3 regions of the Photobacterium sanguinicancri genome follow, and region 3 is predicted to be linked to each of the others. Evidence: predicted binding sites of a transcription regulator. Region 3 holds the regulator's gene; each other region holds the start of a gene.
The links. Region 3 encodes PurR, which represses purine synthesis genes. Its sites were predicted from a motif close to TNANGNAAACGTTTNCNTNA; they were not measured.
Positions count from the first base shown of each region.

Region 1: a site for PurR is predicted at 1,992-2,011, ahead of upp (uracil phosphoribosyltransferase). Genes of this name have one in related genera too.
Region 2: a site for PurR is predicted at 2,549-2,568, ahead of OCU87_RS13025 (NCS2 family permease). Genes of this name have one in related genera too.

Region 1 covers NZ_AP024850.1:709,199-713,419, forward strand. The annotation lists gene purN (phosphoribosylglycinamide formyltransferase) at 1-637, opposite strand, end outside; gene purM (phosphoribosylformylglycinamidine cyclo-ligase) at 650-1,690, opposite strand; gene upp (uracil phosphoribosyltransferase) at 2,126-2,752, shown strand; gene OCU87_RS03520 (uracil-xanthine permease family protein) at 2,935-4,185, opposite strand.
Region 2 covers NZ_AP024850.1:2,803,138-2,807,358, forward strand. The annotation lists gene frsA (esterase FrsA) at 1-422, opposite strand, end outside; gene gpt (xanthine phosphoribosyltransferase) at 671-1,129, opposite strand; gene OCU87_RS13025 (NCS2 family permease) at 1,176-2,465, opposite strand; gene OCU87_RS13030 (aminoacyl-histidine dipeptidase) at 3,816-4,221, shown strand, end outside.
Region 3 covers NZ_AP024850.1:2,132,583-2,136,803, forward strand. The annotation lists gene OCU87_RS10175 (FecCD family ABC transporter permease) at 1-631, shown strand, start outside; gene OCU87_RS10180 (heme ABC transporter ATP-binding protein) at 628-1,443, shown strand; gene purR (HTH-type transcriptional repressor PurR) at 1,774-2,778, shown strand; cyclic di-GMP riboswitch class I at 3,055-3,160, shown strand; gene OCU87_RS10190 (TfoX/Sxy family DNA transformation protein) at 3,286-3,876, shown strand; gene OCU87_RS10195 (hypothetical protein) at 4,202-4,221, shown strand, end outside.

The DNA.
Region 1 (4,221 bases), 1.4 Mb from region 3:
CAGCAGCATAGCCATGCGAAGCTAAGGTATTACCGTCTAAAGAGGCTTGCCCATCGATCATTGCTAGGCGTTCATTGATAAACCAATGTGCGACTAATGGGTAGATGCGATGCTCTTGCTCTTGCACGCGTGAAAAAATATTGTCCACAGTGTCATCTGCAAAGATCGGCACTTTAGCTTGTAAAATCACAGGACCACCATCAAGCTCTTCAGTGACGAAGTGAACACTGGTACCGTGTTCCGTATCGCCTGCATCTAATGCACGCTGGTGGGTATGAAGCCCCGGATACTTAGGTAATAGCGAAGGATGAATGTTAATCATCTTCCCTTGATAGTGACGCACAAAGTCGCCACTTAGGATCCGCATAAAACCAGCAAGGATAATTAAATCAGGCTGATAGGCATCGATTTTTTCAATCATTGCCTTATCAAAGGTTTCTCTGTCACTAAAATTAGCCGCAGAGACATGTAAAGCATCGACATTAGCCTGTCGTGCTCGCTCTAAACCATAGGCGTCAGCTTTGTTTGATAGCACCGCGGCTACTTTTGCATTCGCGATGATACTATTTTCACAAGCATCTAAAATTGCCTGTAGGTTTGAGCCATTTCCTGAGATCAGGACAACGATATTTTTCATTGCCGTACTGCCTTACTTAATTTCTACTTGCTCTTCGCCAGCTTCAACATTTGCAATTTCACCCAGCAGCCAAGCGTTTTCGCCTTCAGCTGTTAGGATCTCGATTGCTTGTGCTGCTTGCTCTTGAGGTAGAGCGATAACAAGACCAACACCACAGTTAAAGGTACGGTACATTTCGTACGTTTCAACGTTACCTGCTTGCTGTAGCCAGTTGAAAATAGCAGGCCACTGCCAGCTTGAACCGTCAACAACTGCTTTTGTTCCTTCTGGTAGTACGCGTGGGATATTTTCCCAGAAACCACCACCAGTGATGTGTGAAATAGCGTGAACATCACAGCTTTCCATCATCTTAAGCGTAGATTTAACGTAGATTTTAGTTGGCGTTAGCAGGTGTTCTGCCAGTGACTTGCCTTCTAGTTCTTCGTTAAGGTCTGCATTTGAAACTTCGATGATCTTACGAATTAACGAGTAACCGTTAGAGTGTGGGCCACTTGAGCCAACTGCGATTAGCGCATCGCCAGCTTTTACTTTCGTACCATCGATAACTTCTGATTTCTCAGCAACACCCACACAGAAACCTGCAACGTCGTAGTCTTCGCCGTGGTACATGCCTGGCATTTCCGCCGTTTCACCACCAATCAAAGAACAACCTGATTGCACACAGCCTTCACCAATACCGGCAACAACTGCAGCTGCTGTATCGATATCAAGTTTACCTGTTGCATAGTAATCAAGGAAGAATAGAGGTTCTGCGCCTTGAACGATAAGGTCGTTCACACACATAGCAACAAGGTCAATACCAATGGTATCGTGTTGTTTCAGATCCATCGCAAGACGTAGTTTAGTCCCTACGCCATCGGTGCCTGATACCAATACTGGCTCTTTATATTTAGTCGGTAGGGAGCACAATGCCCCAAAACCACCAATACCGCCCATCACTTCAGGACGACGAGTGCGTTTAACCACACCTTTAATACGATCAACCAACGCATTACCTGCATCGATATCAACACCAGCATCTTTATAACTAAGAGAAGAATTATTGCCGCTCACAAGAGTTTCCTCACGGTATGTACACCAAACACATTAAATAATCGTACTGATTAGGCCATTATTTAATGGGGCTGAAGTAGAAATCGTGGGTATGATAACAGCAGTCGTGGCGGAAAGGGAAACGTTTGCGTCAATATTTTTGGTTTGCGAATTTCTCGTGAATATCGATGATATTTTAAGCGTAGCCCTGTGGTGAGCATTGGTGATGAAAAAACTGCGTAAGAGAATGGATGATCATTTATGTATAGCGTTTTAATTCTGCTGTGTCTGTTGATTCATTTTTTAGAGATATAAACCTTCCTGAGACAAACGTTTGCTTAAAGAAGCAACAAACACACAAAAAAAGCGTGTTTAAGTGAATGAGTCGCTAAAATTTAGGAAGGTATCGTGTACAATAGCGCGATTTTATATTTTTTTTGCTGTTAGGAGTCATAGATGAAAGTCGTTGAGGTTAAACACCCACTTGTTAAACATAAGATTGGCCTTATGCGTGAAGGTGATATCAGCACTAAGCGTTTCCGTGAATTAGCAACGGAAGTTGGTAGCTTGCTGACTTATGAAGCAACGGCAGACTTCGAGACGGAAAAAGTGACAATTGAAGGCTGGAACGGTCCAGTTGAAATTGATCAATTGAAAGGTAAAAAAGTAACAGTTGTGCCTATTCTTCGTGCGGGTCTTGGCATGATGGACGGCGTACTTGAGCATATGCCAAGTGCACGTATCAGCGTTGTCGGTATCTACCGTGATGAAGAAACACTAGAGCCAGTACCTTACTTCAACAAACTAGCATCAAACATTGATGAGCGTATCGCTCTTGTTGTTGATCCAATGCTAGCAACTGGCGGTTCTATGATTGCAACACTTGATCTTCTTAAAGAGCAAGGCTGTAAATCATTCAAAGTGCTTGTACTTGTTGCTGCGCCAGAAGGTATTGCTGCACTAGAAAAAGCACACCCAGATGTAGAGCTATATACTGCAGCTATCGATGAGAAGCTTAATGATAAAGGCTACATCGTACCTGGTCTTGGTGATGCAGGTGATAAAATCTTCGGCACTAAATAAGCCGAATTGATTTTACGCATAATAAAAAGCCGAACCTTGGTTCGGCTTTTTTGATCTTGTGATGTGCTCTGTCCCGAATTGTATTGGCACATTGAGGACGCAGTATGGCAACATCTTTTAGCTATGAAATAGACATAAAAACGGCAACCATAAGGTTGCCGTTTTTATTATTTGGCTAGCTGTTATTTCTCAATGCCATCAATCTGCGCATTATCAACAACGTGTGATTCACCCAGGTCATCTGGTAACACAAGGTTAAGCAAAATCGCGACGATACCGCATAGGCTGACACCTTGAAGGCTGAATTCGCCGATACCAAAAGCCATGCCACCAATACCAAATACCAGTGTTACCGCTACAATCACAAGGTTACGTGCCTTGTGTAGGTCTACTTGGTTTTTAATCAGAGTATTTAGGCCTACTGTTGCGATTGAACCAAACAGCAAAATCATAATGCCGCCCATTACAGGAACTGGAATGGTTTGTAGTACAGCGCCAAGCTTACCAACAAATGCCAATACAAGTGCTGTTACAGCGGCCCATGTCATGATGATAGGGTTAAAAGCTTTGGTTAGCATTACTGCACCGGTGACTTCTGAGTAAGTTGTATTCGGTGGCGCGCCAAACATCGATGCTGCAATTGTTGCGATGCCGTCACCCGCCATAGTACGGTGTAGACCCGGCTTTTTAAGGTAGTCTTTACCGGTGACATTTGAGATTGCCAACATGTCACCCACATGCTCAACCGCAGGTGCGATCGCAACTGGAATCATGAATAGCACTGCATTGATGTTGAATTCAGGGTAAGTGAAGTTAGGCATTGCTAACCAACTTGCTTGTACCACAGGCGTAAAGTCGACCACACCAAAAGCAAGGCTGACACAGTAACCCGTAACAACACCCGCCATGATAGGTACGAGTTTAAAGAAGCCTTTGGCAAATACGCTGAATGTGATTGTTGTAAGTAATGAGGCGGCAGAAATCCAAATCGCCGCATCACCGTTAACCAGTTGGATGCCACCGTCCCCACTTTTACCAACAGCCATGTTGACTGCAGCTGGTGCCAGACCTAAGCCTATTACCATGATAACTGGGCCAACAACGACCGGCGGCAGTAATTTATGGATGATTCCGACGCCGCGAACTTTGATCACAACGCCCATGAGTACGTATACAACCCCTGCCATCATTAGGCCACCCATGGTGCTGGCTACGCCCCAAGTTTGGATGCCGTACATAATAGGAGCAATAAAAGCGAAAGATGAAGCGAGGAAGATAGGAACAGAACGTTTGGTGATCACTTGGAAAAGAAGGGTACCTATACCTGCACCAAATAGGGCAACATTGGGGTCGAGGCCAGTTAGTAACGGAACCAGCACTAATGCACCGAATGCGACAAATAACATTTGTGCACCTTGGAGAACCTGCATCATTTTTTTATCCACCTTGTCAAAATTTGGTCTTCTAAA
Region 2 (4,221 bases), 670 kb from region 3:
GCGGCAATACTGTAATAAGTACTGGATTTTAGCAGCTCATCAATGGCTTTTTGAGGCTGCTTGTTATCAACCAATTCACGTGATTTTTTATGGTGTTGACCCGCTAACTGTGACCATTCATAAATCCAGTTACCCGGCCGATACCCAACGACGGTATCGAGTTGATCTTCCGAGGTACGTGCGGAGTCACTTCCCGCTAAACGGGCAAATAAGGCTTCCATTTCGATCGGATCAACGCCCTGCCAGATCCATTGTGGACGACGCAGACTTCGATACCAACCATGTTCGGTATCGCCATCGAGTGCATTGTGCACGCCAGAAGCTTGTTGATGAGCTATACGCACTAAGCTTGAGGTTTCTTTGGATGTCTGACGAGGTGCAAACAGCTTTTCAGATAAATTCGACTTTGATGGTTCAGACACAGTGTTCTCCATAGCAATAACGATAACAACAATAAAAACGGGTGCTTGCAGTTAAATACAAGTCCTAAAAAGCAGTCATTATCGAAAAATAGTACCTAAGAGATAATATATACCGACTACGCCAAGTATAACACTCATCACACCTGGCTTTTATGGGTATTCTTGATGAAGAACAAGCCATATAGTACAGATAAAAAAAAGAGACGCATCAGCGTCTCTCTTTAGTATATCTTTATGGTGATAGCAGATTATTTCTTTGAGATAGGCTCAACGAAAGTCACAGCCATGTCCCATGGTTGCTCAATCCATGTATCTTGAGCAATATCAACCACGTAGTCATCGATAAGGTGCTTACCAGCAGGTTTAGCACAAACCGTAACGAACTTCGCTTTTGGGTACATAGTGCGGATCAGTTCAGCCGTGCCGCCTGTGTCCACAAGATCGTCGATTACGATGAAACCTTCACCGTCACCGTCCGCTTGTTTTAGCACTTTCATTTCACGCTGGTGATCGTGGTCGTAACTTGAAATACATACGGTATCAACGTGACGAATGTTAAGCTCACGCGCTAGGATTGCCGCAGGAACCAAACCACCACGACTAACTGCAATAATACCCTTCCACTGATCAGCTGGAAGCAGTTTCTCTGCTAGCTGACGTGTGTACATTTGCATGTTATCCCATGTAATGACGAACTTATTACTCATATCCGATGAACCTCTAATCAGCGAAATTGTTCACTGTTAACCTGTGTTATAGAAAAATAATTTTAGCAAGAAATAGTGCAGCAATAACCCAAACGCTCGCGTTTACTTCGCGTCCTTTACCACTCATCAATTTTACAACTGCATAAGTGATGAAGCCAAGGCCAATACCTTCAGCAATAGAGTAAGTCAGTGGCATTAATAAACACACCACCACGACTGGCGCTGCTTCGGTTAAATCACGCCAATCAACACTTACTAAGCCAGACATCATTAGAATGGCAACATAAAATAGCGCACCAGCTGTCGCATAGGCAGGAACCATACCCGCCAATGGGGCAAAAAACAATGCACATAAGAATAATACACCAACCGTCACCGCAGTTAGACCTGTACGACCGCCAACTGCCACACCCGACACACTTTCAACAAATGACGTAGTATTCGACGTACCCAATAATGCACCAACAGATGTTGCTGTACTATCGGCTAATAATGCTCGGTTTAGACGCGGTAATTTACCGTCTTCACCAATCAAATTTGCTTTTGTTGCCACACCCACTAACGTGCCAGCGGTATCAAACAAGTCGACAAATAAGAAAGCAAAAACAATCGAAATTAAGCCCACTTCCATTGCACCAGAAAAATCAAGCTGCAAGAACGTAGGTGCGATACTTGGTGGCATCGACATTATGCCGCCATATGTCACGTCACCAAATAAAATACCAAGCAGTGTTACCGCCAGAATCGCAATTAATACCGCCGCTTTGTAACCACGGTGCACTAGTGCAATCGTTAAGAATAAACCTAACGCCGCCAACGCTGCAGGTAAGCTGGTTAAATCGCCCACATGCACCAAGGTTGCAGGATTACCCACAACGATGCCTGCGTTTTGTAGCGCGATGAACGCAAGGAATAAACCAATACCCGCTGAGATCCCCGTACGCAGTGACAATGGGATCGCATTAATGATCCACTCACGTACCTTCAATAAGCTTAAAGCAATAAAACACAAACCAGACAAGAATACCGCAGCCAGTGCTACCTGCCATGTGTGTCCCATGCCCATTACCACACTGTAAGTGAAGAAGGCATTAAGCCCCATACCGGGTGCTTGAGCAACTGGGTAATTAGCAACAAAACCCATAATGAAACAACCAATCATTGCCGCTAAACACGTAGCAACAAAAACAGAACCGTGGTCCATACCGGTTTGCGACAGCATCGTTGGATTAACAAAGATGATGTACGCCATGGTTAGAAAGGTAGTTAAACCAGCCAGTAATTCAGTGCGAACGTCTGTACCGTGTTCTTTTAGTTTAAATAGTTTCTCAAGCATTGCTCTCGATTCCTTGGAGATTTACGCAGCAGTTATAAAGGTAAATTCATCAACAAGCGTTGGTATAAACGTTAAGTAAACGATTAGGTAAACGTTTGCTATTTTGGGTTTAGGTGCGCGATTATATGCCTCTACCCAATGAAGATCCAGTAATGAGATGCAGAATGCTGTAATTTAGTGCCAACTGAACAAAAAACTCAACACTCGATTACGCTTGATTTTTTTACACTTTTAAATCAACAAGTTAAAAGCATATGCACTGTGTGTTATTTCACCACCTTTAAAATTGTCTACTTATCATTAACAAACAATCTATCAAGTTAAGTAGTGAATATGAGGCTTTACAGTAAATGTAATCGAATACAGCTTTCAACTCACAATCAATTTCATACGCTATATACGAACGTCATTTAATAATGCGAGGTAATGCAAGGGGGGGAAGTAAGTTGATAGATAAAAAAACGCCACCCCAATGTGGAGTGGCGATAGAATGTTGCAAATAACTTTTATACAGCTATTTTAAATTCTGAAGTAAGGGGGTAAACAATACTGCTCAAAGAAAATAGTGTTCATCACTCACTATTTTCTGAAAATTAGTAACCGAAGTAGCTCGGGTATTGGAAGTTCGATGTGTAAACAGAGCGGTTGTTCCAATAAGTAGTAATAGAGTCAAATATTTTCATTTTAAATCACCTTTTTCATAAGTTATCCAAACACATGCACAGTCAGCATGGCTCAATTCCTTGGAGCAATAACCTTCACTGGTAGCACTTAATCTCGGTTCCATGGAGGCGATATATCGGGTTCATCCTGAACAGTTAGTGTGTCGTTGTCATCTCTTCATAAGATGCAGAAACTATAACCACATCGTAATTTACTTACAAGCATTTTCTTTAACTACGTCACACTTTTTCTAGAAAAATTAGCTTTGACTGTAAATTGTGTAATTTAATTACACAAAACAAATAAGCAACCAGCTCCATAATAACTATTAGGTATATCACGCAATAAATACACCTCTTGTATTGTTTTGTTATTCCTCTTAGCAATGAGCTGTAGTTACGGATCAAATGAGCAAAACTGTGCAATAAAAGATATTCAGAAATCACAGCACATAGATAGAAGCAGCCGCTTACTCTATAACGTGCCCTAGCGCTTATACTGTGGTTACTGAGACACATTTCCCTGTTCCCTCTACATACACAGTGGTATCCTTGAATTAACTTGGATAGTAAGTTGTGCTACAAAATACGACTTATTAATAGATATTCATCTAGTGAATTCAGTGACGACCTTCTACATCAACTAGATTAAAAGGATCTCACTACTGATATTCAAAGGGAGACTTCTGTGTCTGAAATCAGCCAACTGTCACCACAACCTGTGTGGCAATTCTTCGATCAAATCTGTTCTATTCCACACCCTTCGAAATACGAAGAGCAACTAGCTCAGCACATCATCCAATTTGCACAAGGCGAAGGCCTTGAAGTGCGTCGTGATGATGTAGGCAACGTGTTCATTAAGAAACCAGCAACACCGGGTATGGAAGATCGTAAAGGTGTCGTGCTTCAAGCTCACATCGATATGGTTCCACAAAAGAACGAAGATACAGTTCATGACTTTACTCAAGACCCGATCCAACCATTTATTGATGGTGAGTGGGTAACAGCAAAAGGCACAACGCTAGGCGCTGATAACGGTATGGGTATGGCTGCTTGTTTAGCTGTTCTTGCCGCTAAAGATATAGAGCACGGTC
Region 3 (4,221 bases):
TGGTGGCGCAGTAAGTACTTGGTTGGTATATACACTGGGGACAGATAAAAACGGAACATCCGTTACTATCATGCTACTCGCTGGGGTGGCTATCGGAGCACTTTCTGGCGCAGCTTTAGGCTTAATGAATTACTTTGCCGATGACCAAGCTCTACGTGATTTATCACTGTGGACAATGGGATCACTCGCGGGTGCTACATGGCCAGGTATCGCACTCGCCTTCTCAACATTCGGTATTCTTATGTGGGTGTTTGATCGCAAGGCCAACGCTCTAAATGCCTTTCTACTTGGCGAAGCTGAAGCAAAACACATGGGTGTGAATGTCCAAGCATTAAAACGCAGCCTAATTTTGTTGTGTGCTGCTGGTGTGGGAGTGTGCGTATCGCTAACAGGCGTGATTGGCTTTATTGGTCTTATTATTCCACATTTAGGCCGTATGCTTACCGGGCCTAACCATAAAAGCTTACTGCCATTATCAGCCTTGCTTGGCGCATTAATTTTGCTGATTGCAGATATGATCGCCCGTGTTATTGCGGCTCCCGCTGAATTGCCCGTAGGGATCATTACCGCCATCTTAGGTGCCCCCTTCTTTATTCTGTTACTTATTAAACAAAAAGGTCGCTTATCATGATGGTTGATGCTCATATATCTGATCAATGGCAGTCGACCCACCATGATAGCGTTGCGATCGCAGCTAAAGGGTTAAACCTCAGCCTTGGTGGTAAAATCTTACTTGATGATTTTAATCTCGAGATTAGGCATGGTGAGGTGACCGCATTACTTGGACCTAACGGCGCAGGCAAAAGTACACTACTCAAAGTACTGTGTGGCGAGTTGGATGCAGGAGGTGATATCCGCATTCATAATAAGAACCAAGCTAAGTGGCCAGCTAAAGCGTTAGCCCGATATTTAGCCGTTTTACCTCAACACAGTAGTTTAAGCTTTGCATTTACCGCACAAGAAGTAGTCGAACTCGGTGCTTTACCACTCGATCTTCCCCGCGCGGATGCAACGGCGACAGCAGCTGAAATGATGGAAAAGACCGATGTCACAACACTCGCCGACAGGTTATATCCCTCTTTATCTGGCGGAGAAAAGCAAAGAGTTCATTTTGCGCGAATTCTGACACAACTGAGTGAAGCAAATGAAAATGCGATTCTAATGCTTGATGAACCCACATCGGCTCTTGATTTGGCTCATCAGCATAAGACGTTACAATTAGCGCAGAACATGGCTAAAGCTGGCGCTGCCGTTATCGTTGTATTGCATGATCTAAACCTAGCGGCACAATATGCCAATCGCTTGATTATTGTGAATAATGGCAAAATACAAGCAGATGGCGATGCGTGGCACGCACTCGAACCGAGTAACATTGAACGAGTCTACGGTTGGCCAGTCACTATGACAGAGCATCCGGTGCACAAACACCCCGTGATTTTGTAGCACTTTACTTGCGTATTTATTACATTACCCATGCGAATGCATACTAACGCATCAAAAATCACCATAGTTACATTATTATTGTTGATGTCTATCAAGTATTACCATCTTGATAAACAGAAACGTTGCACTGTGCGCTACACTCAGTAAAATGTGAACGCAAGCGATTAACAATGTAACGCTACCCTAATCTATAAAAGCCGCTCATCCTAGAGAAGCGGCTTTTCACTTTTATGGAAGGTCTAAAGCGACACATGCACTCAACGTAAAAAGAGTAGGCGTGTTGGATGGCTTAGCTAGACCCTCTTTATTGCAATTATTAGAAGAATAACTATGGCAACGATTAAAGATGTTGCACGTATGGCTGGTGTTTCAACGACAACAGTCTCTCACGTGATAAACAAAACACGCTTCGTAGCAGAAGCAACACAGAAGAAAGTGTTGGCTGCCGTCGATGAACTGAACTATGCGCCAAGTGCTGTTGCTCGCAGCCTGAAATGTAATACTACTCGCACTATCGGTATGTTAGTAACGAAATCGACTAACCCGTTCTTTGCTGAAGTTGTACATGGCGTAGAAGAATACTGTTACAAAGAAGGCTATACCTTAATTCTATGTAACACCGAAGGTAACCTCTCTAAGCAACGTGATTACTTGCGCATGCTGGCTGAAAAGCGTGTAGATGGCTTGATGGTTATGTGTTCAGATCTCGACCAGCGTTTATTAGATCTATTAGAACGCCAAAGTGATCTACCTATGGTTGTGATGGACTGGGGCCCAGAAAGCCCACACACAGATAAAATCCAAGATAACGCAGCAGTCGGTGGTTATGTCGCGATCAAGCACTTTATCGAAAATGGCCACACTAAGATTGGCTGTCTATCTGGCCACAATGAAAAATCAACCTGTCGTGAACGCTTGAAAGGCTTCCAAAAAGCGATGGGTGAAGCTGATCTAGATATTAATGAAGATTGGATCATTGAAGGTGACTTCGAGTGTGAGACTGCCGTACAAGCAGCTGAACAGTTTATTGCAATGAAAGAGCGCCCTACTGCTATCTTCTGTTTTAACGACATTATGGCAATGGCGATGATCAGTACTTTCGTTCAACATGGAATTCGAGTGCCTGAAGATATCTCAATCATTGGTTACGATAATATCGAGCTAGCACCTTTCTTCTCGCCACCTTTGACAACAATCCACCAGCCTAAACGCCGCTTAGGTAAAACAGCGATTGAAATCTTGATGGAACGCGTAAAAGATAAAAAACATGAGACCCGTGTTTTTGAAATGTCACCGGCACTCGTTGTCCGTAAGTCAGTTCATAAGCTCAATTAATTATTCTTATTGCGCATAAAAAAACAAAAAACCGACAATATTAAACGTCGGTTTTTTTATAAATTCACATCGCTTAAAATTCGATTTTTTCACACAAACACTTAATCTATAACAATAAGTTTACTTATAAAATTGAAATAGTTCTCTTCAATTTACTGCTCATTTCATTTCACACCTGAATATTCTCTCTCTCTTAATAGTAATAATTGAAGCAACATCACACTTTGACCCCCGTAAGTTAAACGATTTTCTGCTATTTACGATATGCTTATTCAGTCACGAACAAGGCAAACCATTTGAAAGAATGGGACGCAAAGCTTCCGGCCTAACAGAGTGTTATTTGGGTAACATTTAACACTTTTAAGGTAGCGGGGTTACCGATGGATTTAACGCAAAACCTGCTTCAGGATTTGACATGCTTTTGACATATATTAAGTGTGCTTTGCTAATCTAAACTCCTCGCTTATATGTTAGGTGACTCCCAGATTTATTTCACCGAGAAGTCGCATGGATAAACCAATACTTAAAGACACCCTAAAATTATTCGACTGCTTTGACAGTGTTAAATCACGGTCCATGTTTGGCGGTTTTGGCATTTTTTCAGGTGAAACGATGTTTGCACTTGTCGTAAAAAATAAGTTACACCTTCGTGCCAATGCTAAAAATATTGAGCAGTTTAAAAAAGCTGACTTAACCCCTTATGTTTATGAAAAACGCGGTTTTCCCGTTGTGACTAAGCATTTTGCAATACCTGATACCTGGTGGAATACTCCAGAGATGATCATTGAACACGCACGCGGTTCTTTAGACGGTGCAAATAACGACAAAGAAACAAAAAGTAAAGTTGGGCCTTCACGTATCAAAGATTTACCCAATTTACGGTTAGCGAATGAACGTATGCTGAAAAAAGTAGGTATTGATACTGTCGACAAGCTTGTAGAAGTTGGCGCTATTGATGCTTATAAAGCACTACTCGATACACATGATAATAATCTCAACATCGAGTTGCTTTGGGCTTTAGAAGGCGCGATCAGCGGCAGACATTGGTCGGTGATCAGTGAAACAAGACGCGGAGAGTTGTTAGGTTTATTACCTTAAGCCATTCGGTCAAAAACAACACTTTTTACAATATAAAAAACGGGGCTTTGGCCTCGTTTTTTATAGCTCCAGCCTCCTGAATGTCAGGATTACGTCAAAGATTGACTCTTCTCACAAATACTGTTCACAAAAGCATCAGTTAACTTTTAATCTTACCTTAAATAAGTAAAATACTGGCTAGCAGCAGAACAACCAACGTCAAAAAATTGTTTTTAACTACTTATGGCAACTGTTGCATGAAGGTAGCGCCACTTTAATGACGCTTCATAACCTTCGCCATAACCAACGTGCAGTCTCTTTATAGATTGCAAAAAGTGAGGCAAGTATGCTCTGTTCAAAGCCTTT